4 regions of the Paenibacillus sp. FSL R5-0527 genome follow, and region 2 is predicted to be linked to each of the others. Evidence: riboswitches for the same ligand, from Rfam matches in the RefSeq annotation. Region 2 holds a riboswitch; each other region holds the start of a gene.
The links. A riboswitch is a leader RNA that binds a small molecule or an ion and turns the genes downstream of it on or off. The one in region 2 is predicted to bind cyclic di-GMP.
Positions count from the first base shown of each region.

Region 1: another riboswitch for cyclic di-GMP. It lies ahead of NYE69_RS10085 (hypothetical protein); the one in region 2 lies ahead of NYE69_RS25750 (S-layer homology domain-containing protein).
Region 3: another riboswitch for cyclic di-GMP. It lies ahead of NYE69_RS02050 (transglutaminase-like domain-containing protein); the one in region 2 lies ahead of NYE69_RS25750 (S-layer homology domain-containing protein).
Region 4: another riboswitch for cyclic di-GMP. It lies ahead of NYE69_RS08305 (polysaccharide deacetylase family protein); the one in region 2 lies ahead of NYE69_RS25750 (S-layer homology domain-containing protein).

Region 1 covers NZ_JBBOYI010000001.1:2,298,843-2,303,439, forward strand. The annotation lists gene NYE69_RS10080 (ATP-binding protein) at 1-661, shown strand, start outside; gene NYE69_RS10085 (hypothetical protein) at 672-1,037, opposite strand; cyclic di-GMP riboswitch class I at 1,050-1,130, opposite strand; gene NYE69_RS10090 (ABC transporter permease) at 1,348-2,124, shown strand; gene NYE69_RS10095 (ABC transporter permease) at 2,436-3,173, shown strand; partial or broken gene NYE69_RS10100 (ABC transporter ATP-binding protein) at 3,367-4,170, shown strand.
Region 2 covers NZ_JBBOYI010000001.1:5,801,506-5,806,102, reverse strand. The annotation lists gene NYE69_RS25750 (S-layer homology domain-containing protein) at 1-3,032, opposite strand, end outside; cyclic di-GMP riboswitch class I at 3,182-3,274, opposite strand; gene NYE69_RS25745 (hypothetical protein) at 3,604-4,425, shown strand.
Region 3 covers NZ_JBBOYI010000001.1:447,144-451,740, reverse strand. The annotation lists gene NYE69_RS02055 (glycoside hydrolase family 16 protein) at 1-725, opposite strand, end outside; cyclic di-GMP riboswitch class I at 974-1,059, shown strand; cyclic di-GMP riboswitch class I at 1,115-1,202, shown strand; gene NYE69_RS02050 (transglutaminase-like domain-containing protein) at 1,216-2,016, shown strand; gene NYE69_RS02045 (collagen binding domain-containing protein) at 2,296-4,597, shown strand, end outside.
Region 4 covers NZ_JBBOYI010000001.1:1,873,888-1,878,484, forward strand. The annotation lists gene NYE69_RS08300 (NCS2 family permease) at 1-374, shown strand, start outside; cyclic di-GMP riboswitch class I at 767-882, shown strand; gene NYE69_RS08305 (polysaccharide deacetylase family protein) at 955-2,451, shown strand; gene NYE69_RS08310 (nucleotide sugar dehydrogenase) at 2,512-3,834, shown strand; gene NYE69_RS08315 (glycosyltransferase family 2 protein) at 3,862-4,597, shown strand, end outside.

The DNA of each region.
Region 1 (4,597 bases), 3.5 Mb from region 2:
CAGCGTGGTCTCCCACGAATTAAGGACACCTCTGACGACGCTGCTGGGCTATGTGGAAATGTTGATGCAGTACGATATTTCCGCGGAGAACAGGCGGCGTTACATGGAAATCATTTTTGCGGAAGGAAACCGGTTGTCCCATCTGCTTGAGGATGTTTTGGACAGTGAGCGGCTGGAATCGGGAGGGTATAACTATCATAAAACTTATGTACCGCTGATTGAACTCATTCATGAAGTGACCGAACGGTGGAATTTGAAATCATCGCATCTTATCGAGGTAGACTCCGAGGTTGAAGACGTTTTTATCTACGCGGACCGGTTTAGAATGTCTCAAGTCTTTGACAATTTAATCAGCAATGCGATTAAATATTCTCCCGGCAAACCATCAGTACTCATCCGAATCGCGGAAGAAGCAGGCTATTATATCATCGAGGTTACGGATTACGGAATAGGAATTCCCGCGGAGATGCATGCGCGGCTGTTCGATAAATTTTATCGAGCCGGCCATTCGGGTTCCCGTCAAATTAAGGGCAGCGGCGTGGGCCTTTATGTCGTCAAAAAAATTGCAACAGACCATGGAGGGACGATTAGCGTAACTTCGGAAGTGGGGCGGGGAAGCACATTCCGCTTGCGAATGCCCAAACCCGTTCATTTGGATTAAGTGGTGTTACCTAATTTATAGCGCAAAAACCCAAAACGTCGCTTGACCAAACGATCATGAGAAACTCCTGCGAAAAGCGCAAAACATAAGGGCAAAAAATGCCGCTATTCCGGCGATATCCGTCAATTTGAGAGAAATAGAGACGATTTATGCCGCTATTGTCTTCAGTCGCAAGGAAACGCCCGCGTTCTGGACCCTTCACAAGCGAATAAGAACCAAAGATGCCGCTAATGGGTATGAACATGCCCGGCTCCGGATAATAAGCACATAAATTACCGCTATTTTGAAGACCGCGTTTGGTTCGCTCCAGCAGCCGACTGTCGAATACCTGTTTTCTAGGTTGAGCCTGCTTAATTATATACATATAAAAAAACAAAAAAGCCTTCTGTTCGGTAGCTGGCTGCCATCCTTGCGGGAAGGCCCTTTAGCTTTGCGTCGCTGCCTTTCGACAGGTTTGCCGTTTATCGTAGCCGCTTTTTTCACAAAAAACATCGTATCACGATTCCATAAAACATGCAATCCATTTCCTGGTAAGCCGGGTGCGCAAAATTTCTCTTGCCACTCTTGGAATATTAAGGTATGATAGTATCCTTCTTGCAAAATCGCCTTGACTGAAGTGGACGGGTCTGCCCGTCTATGAGGGGGTAAACCCCCTCTAAATAAGCTTATCGGAGGTGTTTAACCGGATGCTTTATTTCACGCTGGCTTCCAAAGCCTATGCCCGCAATTTGCAGTACCGCGGAGCCCATATGGTGCACAACCTCGCGAGCGCGATGTTTGGATTTATGTATGCGTGCATCTGGATCGGGTTGGGGAAGGACCACCCGCTGGGAGAGTACGGAACGCAGGGAATGGTGAATTATATCGCCTTCACCCAGGCGTGTCTCTGGATCACCAGCTTCATCACGAACGGGCTCGGCATCCCCCAATCCGTCAGGACCGGGCAAATCGCGCTTGATCTGATGCGTCCCGTCCATCTGTTCAGCCATACGATGGCCAGGGAATGGGGACAGATCGCCTACCAGTTCATTTTCAAATCCATCCCGATTTATCTCCTGTATTTCTTCATTTTTTCATTGCAAATTCCAAATCAATGGACCGCCGTGTTGTACACCGTGTTAGGGTTGCTCGGGGCCTCCTATCTGTCGATCTGCATCAATTATTTGATCGGCGTAAGCGCCTTGTGGACGATGGAATCGTCCTGGCTCTATTGGGCCAATAGCGCGCTGATCAATTTGCTTGCCGGATTTTTCATCCCGCTGGAATGGCTGCCCGGACCGCTGGAAAACCTCGCCTGGCTATCGCCTTACCCTTACCTGCTCTATGTTCCCACAACGATTTATCTTGGAAACGGAAGCGGCTCCGCCTTATGGGGAACGCTGCTTTGGTGCGTCCTGATGACTGCTTGCTGCTTGCTGGCAACCCGGCTGCTGCGGCGGAAAGTGGAGGTGCAGGGCGGATGAACGAGAGGAAGGGGCCTGGCGCTGAGAACGGGCAAAAGCCTGATAGAGGGCAAAAGCCCGAGAAAGGGCAGAAGCCAAAGAACGGGCGGAAGCCTAAGAGCGGGCAGAAGCTTAAGAGCGGACAGAAGCCTATGAGCGGACAGAAGCCTATGAGCGGTATAGACGGCACACACGAAATGAACGATGACATTAGCGGCAGCGGCGGACGATTCTCGAAGGTCACTGCCGGCCCGGCCCGGTCCGCCGGCGCGAAGCCGACGTCTTGGCTGAACCTGTACCGGCTGCTGATCCGTACGAGCATAAAAAGCCGGATGCAGTACAAATTCAATTTTGTGCTGGGTACGGTACTGGCCGCGTTGATCCAGATTTCCGAGTTTCTGATGATCGCGATCGTTCTGGACAAGTTCGGTGTAATACAGGGCTGGTCGGTTTACGAGATCGGGTATTTGTTTGCGGTGATGACGTTGTCCAGAACGCTGTACCGCACGTTTGCCGAGGAGGTGCACCATCTGGAAAAATACCTGGTTGGCGGAGAGCTCGACCAGCTATTGACGCGGCCGATGCCGGTGCTGCTCGCTTTAATGCCGCAGAACTTCCGGCTGATGCCCGGCGAACTGCTGCAGGGCGGTTTCATCCTGTGCTGGTCGCTCGGCGCGATGATGCATAGCGGACAAGTCGGCTGGACCGCAGTGCCGTTTACGCTGTTCATTATCGTTACCGGCGCGGTCATTTTGTTTTCTATCGGACTTGCTACGGCTACGCTCGGTTTCTGGACGACCCGCATCAGCGAACTGCAAAACTTCACCGAGGATGCCGCCCAAACGGCGGCGCGATACCCGCTCACCTTGTATCCGAAGTGGATGTCCTCGTTATTTTTGTTCGTGATCCCGGTCGGCTTTGTGAATTATGTACCTTCGCTCTATATTTTACGGGGCGAATGGGGGCCGTGGATCCTTGCGGCGACGGCGGGGGCGGCAGCGGTATGCTTAGCCGCAAGCCTGCGGTTCTGGCTGTTCGGCATCACGAAATACCAAAGCACGGGAAGCTAAGCGCAGGGAGAGTAAGAACGGAAGGCCTTAAGTACAAGGAGCTAGTGCGTACGAGTAAGTGAAGGCGTGCTGCGTATAAGTCAGTGAAGGCGTGCTGCGTATGAGTCGGTGAAGGCATGCTGCGTATAAGTCAGTGAAGGCATGCTGCGTAAGAGTAAGCGAAGGCATACAGGACGAAAAGGAGGAGCGGCTTATGATCGAAGCCAGCCATTTATATAAGGAGTTCAAAACACCCGTCGTGCGGGAGGGAAAGCTGTCCGGCCTGCGTACGCTGTTTTCGCGGGAATACCGGCTGAAAGAGGCGGTCCGGGGCATCAGCTTCAACATCGAGCGCGGGGAGTTTGTCGGTTATATCGGTCCCAACGGCGCAGGCAAGTCGACGACGATCAAGATGCTCACCGGCATTTTGCATCCGACCTCAGGCACGGTTATGATCGGCGGCCTCAATCCCCATCGCGACCGGCGGCGGGCCGTCCGCAGGTTGGGCGTCGTGTTCGGACAACGCAGCCAGCTGTGGTGGGATTTGCCCGTGAAGGATTCCTACGACATCCTGGCGGAAATGTACGGCGTAAGCCCGGTGGAAAAACGGGAGCGCCTGGACCGGTTTGCCGAGCTGCTGGACCTGCGCGAATTTTGGATGACGCCGGTGCGCAAGCTGTCGCTGGGCCAGCGGATGCGGGCGGACATTGCGGCCGCCATGCTGCACGATCCGGATTTGCTGTTCCTCGATGAGCCGACGATCGGCCTTGACGTGCACGCCAAACGCAACATCCGCCAGTTTTTGCAAACCTTGAACAAGGAATTCGGGAAAACGATCCTTCTTACCACGCACGACATGGACGATATCGAGCAGCTCTGCAGCCGTGTGATGGTGATTAATCACGGGCAGCTCGCCTACGACGGGACGATCCGCGCGCTGCGGGACATGATCGGCCTGCCGACGGTCATCCGCGTAAAGTTCCGGGGCGGGTTTCGGATGCCGGAGGGGTGGAGAGAGGCGGGACATGTTGCCTCGAACCCGGGGGAAGGGATCAAGACGCGGCATGTTGCCTCGAACCCGGGGGAAGGGATCAAGGCGCGGCATGTTGCCGGGAACCAGGAGGAAGGGTTCGAGGTACGGCATGTTGCAGGTTCCCCGGATGGCGCTGCCTCGGCCGGATTCGTTCGGGCGACGGCGGGTCCGCAGGCCGTTCGGGCCACGTTCGACCCGTCCGGCCTGCCGTTTCGCGTCACGGGCATAGAGGAGAACACGGTCGTCATCGAAGCCGACCGGCGCGAGATCGGGACCATGGAGATCATCCGGGAGCTTGGCGGCTGGGGAGAAATCGACGACGTCGACATGGAGGAGCCCGATTTCGAGGAGGTTATCCGCAGCTTTTCGGCGTCGTAGGTATCGCTGAGCTGCTGCTGGCAGTGGCAAAACG
Region 2 (4,597 bases):
GCGTTTTTCGTGTAATAGAAGACATAAGTCTGATTCGGATCGTCGGTCCAAGTATGCGTGTGGTTTGCAACTTCCGGAGTATATCCTTCTACCTGTTTAGCGGAGAGCTCTATTCCGGCACCAATGCGGCCTTTGTAGATCTCCTGTGCGGCCAACTCGTTACCTGTTTCTCGATCGCGATAAGAGACGGTGACCTGTGCCAGTTCAGCCGGTTCGCCTTTAACGTAGTAGATGGTATATTCCTGTCCAGCTTCTAGTGTAATTTTAATGTCGTATTTGGTTTGTTCCGGGAAATAAACGACATCGGTCACTGAAATTGGTTCAGGATAAAAGACCAAATTCGTTCCGGCGATACCTTTGGAAGCCGTTGGCTCGATAAGCTCTTCATCGGTCTCGCGGTCCACATGGTGGATCGTTACAATACGCTCCTGACCGGTATTGCCTTGGGCATACTTGAATACGAATTGCTGCACCTGATCTTCCGTGAAGGTGTACGGCACTTCATAAGCGTGCGGTTTGTAAACCGCCCCCGTAACGGTGTCTGTGTAATCTTTGGCCGTCAGGGTAATTTTTTCGCCTACTTTGCCCGAACGCTCAGTTGGATTGAGCAAGTCTTTACCTGTCTGTTGATCCACGTATCTGACGGTCAGAGTCCTGCTGTCATCCGGTTCGGTGGCGTTGGCTGTGTAGTAGAAGATATGCGGAGCGTTTTCCACGCCGAGCTTGTAGCTGGAGCTGGACTTCACCGGGGTGTAGCCCGGGATGCCAATCGCTTTGAGCTCGAGCGTTTGCCCGGTCACGCCTTCAACCGTAGTTGGGTCAGCGAGTTTCTTGTTGGTGCCTTGCTCGAGGTACTGTACTTCTACGCTTTGCTTATCGGCGACGTAGTAGAAGGTGTACTCGTTATTGCCCTCGGCTTTAACCACGTACTCGGCAGTTTTGTTTTCCGGAGTGTAGCCCGGAATTTCAGCTGCCGTCAGAGTTACAGTTTCGCCGGTGTGTCCCGTCACAGTGCGAGGTTCGATCAGTTCATTCCCCAATTCCTTCTCCACGAACTTCACTGTAACGGTTTGTTCGCTCGGTGTGTAGTAGAAGATATGCGGAGCATTTTCCACGCCAAGCTTATAGTTGTAAGTTGGCTCCACCGGGGTGTAGCCCGGGATGCCGATCGCTTTGAGCTCGAGCGTTTGCCCGGTCACGCCTTCAACCGTAGTTGGGTCGGCGAGTTTCTTGTTGGTGCCTTGCTCGAGATACTGCACTTCTACGCTCTGCTTATTAGCGACGTAGTAGAAGGTGTACTCGTTATTGCCCTCGGCTTTGATCGTGTACTCGGCAGTTTTGTTTTCCGGAGTGTAGCCCGGAATTTCGACAGCCGTTAGAGTTACTTTTTGCCCAGCGACACCTTTTACCGTAATTGATTGAGCGAGTTCCTTTTCTGTTCCCTGCTCCAAATAATGAACGGTAACTGTCCGTTCAACCGCTTCCTCATAACCAAACCAAACTGTCGGTGTCGGATTGGTAGCGGTAAGCCGGATGCTAACAGGATTTTCTCCTACCTTCAACTGATACCCGGCAATGTTTTTGGCCGATACGGAATATTCCGCAGCCCCGATCGGCAAAGCCTCATTCCCGTTTTGATCCTTGTAGTACTCGCTATAAAGCGATTCCGCGAATTCCGGCCCTTCCACTTCAACGCCTTCGGCATTGACAGGCTTGCCGCTCGCATTGACTTTATAGCCCTTCATGAGGATGGAACCGTTGCCGATGCTTACTTTCGGCACCTCAAAATCCTTCGAAACTTTCTCGCCCGTAACATTCGTATATTCGATTGTCGTTTTGCCGTTCGTAGGATAGAGGACATTAGAAACGGGGTTTTTGGATTGGTCCAAGACCACTTTGTAAGTTAATGTAGCAGGTTCACCTTCGGCGATATTGCCGACGTCCCAAGTAAATGTCTCGGTTGCGGCGTTCCAAGTTACCGTACCTTGCGATGCGGAATAATCCTGAGGACTGACTTGTTCGCCTTGTTTCTTGAGATTGAACATGTCTCCCATCGGATCAACGACTTTGGCATTTTGAGCCGCATAGGAAATCTTTCCGGCCATTTCGCGGAAAATCGTGTTCAATTCATCGCTGTTGGCAGGGAAGTAGCCTTCGCTTTGAATGTCTTTTAACACATTTATCGCGTTGCTGTTGTTTGAAACTTCCAAGCCTACCGAAAAGATCTTGAGCCCTGCATCTTTGGCGATTTTTGCTTCGGAAATGGTACCGATGCCGTTATCCTTGACTTGATAATTGTTAATGTTGTAGGTGTCGTTTTTACAGTTAAAACCAAAGATATTACAATCATAGTTTTTAAAAGTAAAATCTGCACCTGTCCCAAGGGTTTTTCCGTAATCAAAACTCGTAATCGAAAAGTTGTTGCTGCTGTTAGGCCAGTTGAATCCTTCAGCATGTGTTCCCTTGAAGCTGAATGTCGGTTCACCGTCGCTTAACAACACGATTATTTTGTTTTGCGCGATACTGTTCGCCAACAGGTCACTAGCTTTCTTCAAGCCCGCCTGGATATTCGTTCCGCCGGTCGGTTCAATACCTTCTATGGCATTTTTCAAAGCGTTCTTATTGCCAGCACCTTTAAAACCTGAGACAAGGGTAGAGGATTTATTAAATGAGACCACAGCGATTTGGGTGGAAGAGTTTGGTAACAGCAAATTATCCACAAATTTCTTTGCGGCATCTTTAGCGTTATCCATCTTCGATGGTGTAAACCATCCGCTTCGCTGGTCCATGCTCCCCGACTTATCGATGACCAGCACGATGTCCGAGCTTGTCCGGACGTTTTTTCCCTCAGCCTTGAGCGTAATTTCCCATTCGCCAGGGCTCCCTGTAGGTTGGGCGGTTTTGCTCAATTGAATGGCTCCGGGATTCGGCCAGACGGGGTCCCCCAAACTTGCGCCGAAGACGGACAGGGGGCTGGCAAAAAGCGAAAACATGCAAATCCAGGACAATATTATTTTTAACCCGCGTTTCATTGGTTCCTCCTCATTTTTTCATAGAATTCCTCCCTTTCAGGCACTAATTTTCTACCCTCCTTGCTTTGGGTATATTATATATCTCACGGAAAAATCCGTTGAGAACGAGGTGAAAATAAAAAAGGCTGCATAAACAATAGTATTCATTGTTATGCAGCCGGACGGTCATTAATTCGCTTGTCGAATTGTTAGACTCCAAGGCTTTGCGACCTAATCTTTCGATTAGTGTGCCGAATATTCGATTATAGTTAAAAAGACCTGCTCGTAGTAAAATATTACTAATATCCTATCAAACAATTTCAATATATTTCAAAAAAAAGCACTTGTCAACAATGTAATAGATAAAATAATCACAGTATAGACAATCCAATCTTCTAAAAAATGGGAAATATTCACAAAGAAAGGGCATACTTTTTTTGGGATATTATCGTAAAAAGACAAACGGTGTTCCTCTTTTTTCAATGGTTAAATAATTTCAAACATTAAATAGCAGAAATGACACAGAACTAGTGTAGCATTGTTATACAATAAAAGAAGCGCATGAAATTTTGGTTAAAGGAGCTCAAATGTATTGAACAAAAAGGCACTCCAGTTTGTAATAGGTATCATGATTTGTTCGGCGATTCTATCGGCTTGCGGGAATATAACAAGCGCGCCTGCTTCCACGGAAAAAACAAAAACAGAAGTTACTCAAACGAAAAATGAAACCAGCCCTGCAACTGATAATAGTAAGGGATCTCAAAAAACAATCAGTCTCGATGTCGATGGCGAGATTTATAAGGTGGCAGTAAAAGACGAAAATGCGGAGAAATATACCTTTGCCGTTAAAACACCCAAAGGAATGGTCTGGATTCCTGCGCCTACGCTAGAGCAGCGTCCTGATACGGAAAGTTATCCAGAGTACTATCCTACCGAGCCTTTTAGTATATATCTAAGTAATGCAAAAGATAATACGCTGGATATCAACACATCGACGAAACTTCTAACCCTCCCCCTCAAAGATGGCGAAGCCGATGTCGAAGTTGATGACTTATTTGCCGTAAACGATACGATTTTATATCATACCGTTTCCGATTTTCGTGGTGGCGCTCAGCCTCTAAGACAACAATTATGGGCAATGAATGTTAATGATCCAAGCAGCAACAAGGTCATCGAAGAATTTCATGCCTCTGGAGGCAGATTTTATCATTATACAATAGATAATTCGGAAGGTTTGTACGTGGGCGTTTACACTACGCCAGGCAATCCGGATGGGAGTTACACCAATGAAGCATTTGTCTATAACACCAAAACCGGTCAGAAAGAGATACTTAGGGATTTCGAATTCGATAGCGGGGAAATTCAATTTACTTATGAAGGAAAAAAACATTTATACGAACTGACAATAAAGTAAAAATAGAAAGTGCGTCGTGAATATTCACGACGCACTTTCTAATGAACATATCGATTCGCCATTAAACATTATAACGTTTATCCAAAAGAGGCGAGTAAAGTGAAAGAAAGATTCGTTCTCCGCCATCTTAAACGGGGGACCGGAGAAAAGATCGACGTCGTGGACGGAAAAA
Region 3 (4,597 bases), 5.4 Mb from region 2:
TTGATCGACTCCGTGACGTTAAACCAGTAGCCGCCGCCTCCATCGGTGAAATGGCCGAAGTTTTTATCATAGATCCAGCCGCTGGCCGCATTATTGTCAATATCGATCCATTCGCTGCTGTTGACGGGTTTAACGTACACTTTCAAATCATCGGCCACAGCTGCAAAGGGGATCGCCGGATCATTGTTGAAAACCGGATAGGTAAAGCCGGCGCCGCCCGTAGTATCCGCCGTAATTTGCGGCCCTTGTGTAGGCGTCATCGCCGTAATGGTGGTTTTGTTGATGTTTTGAAACACAAGAGTGTAATCCAGCGTAACCCCATTCGCTTTGGAGTACAGTTGAATTTCGGTTGTCGCGGAAAGCGTGAACCAATAACCGTTAAAGCCGCTGTCGCTCCAGTGGCCCCAGTTTTGGTTGTAGACAAAGCTGCCGGCACTGTCAATATCGACCCAACTGCCGCCCACCTTCACATTGACGCCCAAGTCTTGGACCACATCATTCCAGGTGGCGGAGCCTCCATTGAATTTAGGCATCACAAATCCGTAACTGGCTTGTCCAACCCCTGATTTTGTGATGACAGGTCCGTCCGACGCTGAAAAATAATCCATAGAGGTGATAGTGGTCGTTCCCGCTCCTTCAGCGGCCCGAACCGGCGAAGTTGATAGCAGGCCGACGCTGGCCATCATAACTAGCGCCAGGAACAAACTGAAAACTTTTTGCTTCATAAATACCCTCCCTTAATTAATAGTGGATTCTCCTATCCCATGCACGGTTAGGAAAATACTAACATTATAGTACATTTTTATTCTATCGAATGTGATCACCGGATGAATAGGTGCTATTTTTTTGGTGGGGTCCTATTTTTTCGGGTGAGTTCGAGTGAGTTCGGGGGAAGAATGATAGTTCGACAAAATTCCAAATTTTCTCTTGATGGTATTCCATATATTTGATATGATAGATTCACAAAAGTTGATCACGATAACGGCAAACTTGTCGAAAGACAAGGACGCAAAGCTACAGGGCCTTCTTGACGGACGTCAATGGCAGCCAGCTACCGAACGAAGATGCTTTTTTGTTTTTTTGGAGAAGATGTATCAGTATCTGTGAAACTCTATTACGAAAATAGCAAACTTGTCGAAAGACAGGGACGCAAAGCCACAGGGCCTTCTTGACGAAACGTCAATGGCAGCCTGGCCGCCGAAGGGAGTTTGCAGTATGCGCAACATTGTGTTCGCTATTGTAGGGCTTTTTGCGTTATTGATGTGGGCTCCGGATGTACAAGCTGCCCCGTCCGAAGATTGGTTGGGTTTGGAGCAGTTGGACCGTGGCGCCGTCGTCATTCGTTATGATGCGGAAGCCGGGGCCAAAACGAAGCTCATGATCGCAAAAGGTAGTGACAAATATACCTATGTCCTTTCGCCGGACAAGCGGCAGGAAGTATTTCCGCTCCAGATGGGCAATGGTGAATATAAGGTTACCGTTCTGGAACAAGTCAGCGGTACCAAATACAAAATCGTTCAGGAAGCGGCCGTTACACTTCAACTGGCGGATGACAGCAAAGTGTTTTTGAACTCTGTGCAAAATGTCGATTGGAGCGAAAGGGATCAGGCAGCCCAGCTTGCGAAGAAGCTTGCCCAATCCGCTCCGTCCGACGAGAAGAAAGTGCACGCTATTTATGAATATATTGTCGGGACGATCCGGTACGATCATACTCTGGCAGCCAGCGAATTGACGGACTACCTTCCCGATAGCAACCGTACGTTGGCAGGGCGGAAAGGGATGTGTTACGACTATGCCTCCTTGTTCGCTTCCATGTTGCGGAGTATCGGAATTCCGGCCAAGCTTGTTATGGGAACTTCGGAATACGTTGATGTTTACCACGCTTGGAATGAAGTTTATTTGAATGGACAATGGGTAACCATTGATACAACTGTCGATGCGGGCTGGAAGAGCAGTGAGACCGGGGTCAACATGATTAAAGACGCCTCGCGTTATTCCCCGGCTAAATACTATTGATTTTTACGAAATAAACATAGGCTTTGGACGATATGTCCAAGGCTTATTTGGCGTTGTTGAGAAATTGTATAGTATTGGCATATATAATGGCGGAAGCCCATTTGGTTCTGAAGAAAATACAGGCACAATTAATCGTGCGCCAATAAAGATCAGCGGAGGTGATGGACTGAAAATTACCCTATCGACATGTTGTCCGATGGATGCATGGCCCGAATTGCGCACGGAAGGCGGATCGGAACCGAATATAATGAGGGTGATGTAGAGACAGAGGGAGAGATTATGAGGAAAAAGGTTTGTGGAATCGTTGTGGCATTGCTGTTGCTGATGCAGACGCTGTACGGCGCATCCGTTTGGACGGCGAACGCAGCGGCCGGCGTGCAGGAATCGACGGGCAGCGCGCAAGAATCCGTGACGGATAGCGTATATGACCGGCCGGCGCCAGTCGCCAGGCCAGTCGCCAGTGCGGAGAGTATTTTAACCAAAGTCGTGTTAACCGATTTAAACGGTACCGTGATTGATGCGGTGTATAATCCCGACAGCAGTTTGGACGTCGGCGCGGCCGTCAACCTCAGCTATGAGTGGGAGCTTCCAAACGGACACGGCTACAAGAATGGGGATACATTCAGCTTCGAGCTGCCGCGGCAGTTTGAAATTTTTACGGATATTGATGCCCCGCTTCTTGCCGATCAAGGGAAAGTTGGCCGGTTTACGGTCGATTTGAACGGGAAAGTTGTGATGACCTTCAATGATTACGTGGAGAGTCATTCCAACATCGCCGGCAAGCTGGAAATTCGTACGGAATTTAAGAAAGAAGTCCTTAAAGGCAGTACGGAAGTCGTTATTGCCATTCCAGTAAAAAGCGGAGTGCAGACCGCTATCGTGAATCTGAAGCCGAAGGGCGGAAAGCTGATCGAAAAGCAAGGGAAAGCGATTGGCAAAGATCGGATCGATTGGACGGTTCAAGTTAACAAGTCGCTGGAAAAAATCAAGCACGCGGTGCTCACCGACGCACTGCCTGAAGGTTTGGAGCTTATTGCCGACTCTGTGGAGGTTTACCGTTTGCAAGTTAACGGTGACGGATCGGCGGCCCTTGGCGACAAGGTAGATGCCGGCAAATATAAGGTCGAAACGAACGGCGGGGCGAAACTGGAGCTTGCGTTCCAGGATGAGACGATCAGCAAGGCTTATGAGATTCGCTTTTCGACGAAGCTTACCGGCGAGCAGTCGCGCTTTGAAAACACCGCTGTCCTGTCCGGCGACGGAACGGAAGATGCCAAATCGACCGCTACGGTAACGGTAAACCGCGGCCAATTTTTGGATAAATCGTTTAGCGTGGATAACAGCACCGGAATCATCACTTGGACTGTGAAGTACAATTTCAATGAAAAGAAGATTCCAAAAGAGAAAGCGGTCATCACGGACGAATTCAGTGAAATTCATACATGGATTGCCGATTCGCTGAAGGTGTACAACGGGGATTCGAAGGCTGATAAAGATCTGGTTGCAAAGGGCGAATACACCGCCGAACCGGCGGGAAAGAACGGATTCAGCCTTCAATTCAATAAGGATATCGATTCGCCTTATACGATCGTTTATCAGACGAAGCCGGTCGACCGGACGATCGCCGAGGGGAAGCAGGTGAAGAACGAAGTCGTGTCGGGTGATGCGTCCAAGGAAGTGACCACCCCGGCCCAAGGAAGCCGCGCTCTGGTGAAAGGCGTACAGAACATCGATTTTGCCGGGAAAACGGCGAAATGGCTGATTACGGTCAACGGCGATAAAAGGCCGGACGGCGGCAAGTACAGCATGCAGGATGTAGTCATTACGGATACGTTCCCGCAGGGCGGTCTTGAATTCGTTCCGGATTCCATGATCGTAAAAGCGGATGGGAAGCTCGTTCCTAAAAGCGATTATAAGGTCGAGTACGACAATGTACGCAGCGGCTTTGTCATCAAGTTCCTGAAGACCATTGACACCACGTATACGATCGAGTATGAAACGAAGTTTAACATCGGCTGGCTGAAGGAGCGAAAGTTCGATTTTAAGAACAGAGCTGTCATGACGTGGACCGAGGACGGCGAGAAGAAAGGGCCGATCCAACGGGAAGCCGCCTTCTCCTCCGACGATTATACGAAAAACAATGGCGGTAAAGACGGCAGCTACGATCCTGTCAACAAAGAGATCACGTGGAACATCAAGATGAACTACAATCTCGATCCGCTTGACAAAGCCATCGTAACGGATGTTCTGAAGCAGGAGCAGAAGTTTGTTCCGAATTCGGTAAAGGTGTATGCGATGGAGCTGACGGGGGGACGCAATGGCGTTAAGAAGGGCGCTGAAGTTCCGGCTGCTCAATACGAGGTAACGGAACCGTCCGAAGCAAACGGAAACAAACTGACCGTTCAATTTAAGAACAAGATCGTATCCGCCTACTGGATCGAGTTCAAAACATCGCTGCAGGGCACGTTGATTGTCAAGACGATGGATAATACCGCTGAGCTGTGGAACGGCAGCGATAAAGCGGCGATATGGAACGCCAGCGTGACGATTCCGCACGGCGGCGAGTACGTGACGAAGAAAG
Region 4 (4,597 bases), 3.9 Mb from region 2:
GCGGACGCACCGGGCTCACTTCGGTAACGACGGGGATCTTGTTCCTCCTGGCGCTGTTCATCGCGCCGCTGGCCGGTGTTGTGCCGAGCGCGGCAACGGCTCCGGCGCTGATTATCGTCGGCGTGCTGATGATCGGCCAGGTCAAATCGATCGAATGGGATGACTTCCTGCATGCATTCCCGGCGTTCTTGACGATCGTATTGATGCCTTTTACCGGAAGCATCGCCAACGGGATCGCCGCCGGTTTGGTCTCTTACGTCATTCTGGGCGGATTCAACAACCTGTTCACCAAAAACAAAGTCAAAATCCATTGGCTGATGTGGGTGCTGGCCGTGCTCGTACTGGCGCGTTATATCTTCCTTGGCACCGAATAATTTAATGAAAACCGGATCGACCAACAAGGGTGTCCTTCTCCGTCAGGAGCAGGCGCCCTTGTTTTGGTTCTACCGCCGCCCACTGGAACGACAAACCGCCTACCCTTCAAAATAACGACATAAATTACCTCTATTTCTCCCAAATGAACGGATATCGCCGGAATAGCAACATTTTTTGCCTTTATTTTTCTGCTGGATTATCTCGGAGCAATACAAAAGAGCACCGCAGACTTATCGGCGCGCTTCTTTAAGCTCCATTTCTAGGCTGTTTGGCATGGAAAGAAACGGGTCCCCATTCCTGAATATTTTTTTGTGAATCCGCTTTTTTTCATAAACTATGGATTGATTTCCAGCCGGAGTCGATTATAATAAATTTGAATAATTAAATAAAGCGAAGTCAAAGGCAAACTATTCGAAAGGATAGGACGCAAAGTTTGGAGTCTAAAGCGTGCGCAAGCCGCGGTGAGAATTGCGGTGCAAGCTGCGCTATGATTGTCCGGCCGCCATGTAAGTATGGCGGTCTTTTTATTTTGAAGATTTTGATTGGAAAAAATTAACTTTCACAAAAGAAGGTGAACTAATGATTTCGATGGTAGGAAACGGCGCCCGGTCGATTCGGATCGGATTAGTCACAGCTCTGCTAGCGTTTTGGGTGGCCGGCTGCAGCGGGGCCAGTCCGCAGGCGGACAATGGGAATGGGGCCTCCCCCATGTCCGGGGCGCAGACCGCCTCATTGCAGCAGCAGCCGATTGCCCGATATACGGGGGAACCGAGCAAAACATTGTCTTTTGTCTATACGGCCAAAAAGGAGCTTTCCCTAACGTTCGACGGTTTGGGCGACCGCGAGACGATCGAGCGCTTATTGGATGAACTGGACAAGCATCATATCAAGGCGACGTTTTTTGTCCCGGGCATGCGGGCGGCCGAAGAGCCGGATTTGGTCAAGGAACTGGCCAGCCGCGGCCACGAGGTGGAGAACAATACGTTGACGCGCGCCGACTTGACGACCTTAAGCTATGAGGAAATTTATAAAGAAATCAACCGTACCAACGGTTTGATTGCCGACGCGACAGGCATGCAGCCGCAGTTCGTCCGGACCCGGGGGGCCCGTATGAGCGAAGACGTTCGCCTGGTGGCGGCGCAAACCGGACTAAAGGCCGTCGTTTCCTACAACATCAATCCGAAGGACAGCGACATGCAAAGCGCCAAGGAAATCGGCGATTACATACGGAAGTACATTAGCCGCGGCGGCATTATTGCGCTAAATACAGACGTGAATCCCGAGGTGGTTTCCTCCATTTCCTATATTGCGGCTGCGGCGAAAGAAGTAGGCTATAAATTGGTGCCGCTCGCAAAGCTGGTGCGTGACGGCGGCGAGCGGAAGCCGCTGGAGCAAATCCCGGGATACGATGCCGCCCGGATCAATCCCGATTACGAGCAGGCGGACTATAATCTGATTTATAACGCCAGCGACATCGCCAAATGGAACCCGCACGGCAAGAAGGTCGTCGCCCTGACCTTTGACGATTGGGGCAGCGATTTGACGGTTACTCGCCTATTAAAGATCCTGGAGGATCATGACGTCAAAGCGACCTTTTTTCTGCGGGCCAACGGCGTAGAGAACAACCCGAACCTGGCCAGAGCTATCGTCGAAGAGGGTCACCTTGTGGCGAATCATACCTACAGCCATCCCGTGATTACGCAAATCCCGCCCGACGAGCTGCAGGAAGAAGTGGTCAAGGCGCACCGCATCATCACCGAAGCGATTCAGCAGCAGCCGGCGATGCTGTTCAGGCCTCCAACCGGGGAGATCAACAAGGAGACGGCCAAGGTGATCGCGGCCACGGGGTATAAGACGCTCGCTTTGTACGATGTGACCACCCTGGATTGGAATTCCGACCATGACGCGCAGTACATTTTAAACGGGGTGCTGAAGCAGACGACCAACGGCAGCGTTATTTTGCTGCATATGCTTGACGGTCTCCATACGCTGGAAGCCTTGCCGGAGGTAATCGACCAATTGAAGCGGCGGGGTTATTCCTTTGTGCTTCTGGACGAACTGTACGGGATGAAATAAGGAACGAACGCTTGCTCAGCAACTATGGATACTCATCGGGAAATGAACGGAGTTGAATTTATGGATTTTGATCAGTTATACACACATATTGCTAAGCGGACGGCTAAGCTGGCTGTCGTTGGACTGGGGTACGTAGGTTTGCCGCTGGCGGTCGCGTTTGCCCGCAAGGCTGACGTCATCGGGTTTGACGTGAGTCCCCGGAAAATCGCCGATTACCTTGCGGGGAAAGATCCGACCGGCGATGTCGGGGACGCGGCGATCAAGGCGAGCTCGATTGACTTTACCTCGGATGAGGCGAGGCTGGGGGAGGCTTCCTTTTACATCCTGGCCGTGCCTACGCCGGTTCAAAACGATAAAGTGCCCGACCTTACTTATGTCAAGAACGCCAGTGCGAGGGTCGGGAAACATTTGCGCCCCGGTTCGGTCGTTGTCTACGAGTCGACGGTTTATCCCGGCGTCACCGAGGAAGTGTGCGTTCCGATCCTGGAGGCGGAGTCGGGGCTTACATGCGGGGTCGACTTTAAAGTCGGCTATTCCCCCGAACGAATCAATCCGGGCGATCAGGTTCACCGGCTCGAGAACATCGTGAAAATCGTTTCCGGCATGGACGAGCAGACGCTTGGTCTTGTGGCCCAGGTTTACGAGCTGGTGATCGAGGCGGGGGTTTACCGGGCCGAAAGTATCCGCGTGGCCGAGGCGGCCAAGGTGATCGAAAACGCCCAACGCGACATCAATATCGCTTTTATGAACGAACTCTCCATGCTGTTTCACCGGATGGGAATCGACACGAAAGCGGTGCTGGCCGCGGCGGGAACCAAATGGAATTTTCTCAAATTCACCCCGGGGCTGGTCGGCGGCCATTGCATCGGCATCGATCCTTACTATTTAACTTATAAAGCGGAAGATGCGGGGTACCATTCGAAAATCATTTCCGCGGGGCGGCGCATCAACGACGGGATGGGCAAATATGTCGCCCGCAGCATCGTAAAGCTGCTGATGCGCCTGCGGAAAGATTTGTCGGATGTGAAAGTCGGTATCCTCGGCCTGGCCTACAAGGAGGATTGCCCCGATTTTCGCAACACGAAGGTCACGGATATTATCGCAGAGCTGAAGGAATATGATATCCAGCCGCTTGTCTGCGATCCGCTGGTGGAGCCGCGGCTCGTGTACGAAGAGCACGGATTGGAGTTGGCGCAGCTGTCCGATTTGCGGGATTTGAACGTGGTGGTGCTGGCCGTGCCTCACAGGGAATTTCTAAACATGGCTCGTGAGGATTACGACCGGTTGTTCGGGGCGGACAAGAGCAAGGTGTTTATCGATATTAAAGCCGTGTTCGATAAATCCGAATTCGAAGCTTCGGGTTATCATTACTGGAGCCTGTAAAGGGCCCATCTTAAAGGTTAAGGGGCAATGAACTTGAGGAAAAAGAACAAAGCACAACAAAAGCCGGTTGAAGTTCTCTCCACGCCCAAGGCGGATCGGCGGCTGCTTGCCCATGTCCCCGATCCGGAGAACATCCGCAAAGCGTCGGACCGCAGAGGCATGTTGCGGTCAAAGGACGATGGGTCCGGTGAATCCGCCGATCATGGCGACAATAAGATGCCCCGTCTGCTCAGCTTGCGCTATGAGGCTGATTTTCCCGTCTCGCTGCTGCCCGTGGGAGCCGATAAGAAAGGGAAAAAGGCGGGCGCAAAGTCCAAAATAAACGGCATGGCCGCGGACATTTCTTCAACGGGGATTCTGGTGGAGCTGGAATCGGAGATGGCCGAAGCATGCCGTGAAGGCGATGTGTTCGAGCTGCGCTTCAACATTCCGCCGGGGACGATGCCGGAGGGTTTTGAGTCGAAGGTGAAAATAAAAGCATCGGTCGTTCGCAGGTTTACCCGTGATACGCCGGACGGGGAGAAGCCAATGGCGGCGCTTGCTTTTGAAAGCAACCTTTACAATTACTTTCAGAAACGGCGTTGGGGCTATTCCGTGTATACGGCCAGCGGCTTGCTGTTTGTCGCCATGACGATTATTTTGCTGATGCGCGCCGAAAGCATCATCTATTTCAAATACAATATCCTGCTTTATTTATACAGTCTAACGGCGGCCGTATTTTTGCTGACGCGGTATTTTTTTGGGGCTTTGTACCGCAACGTGC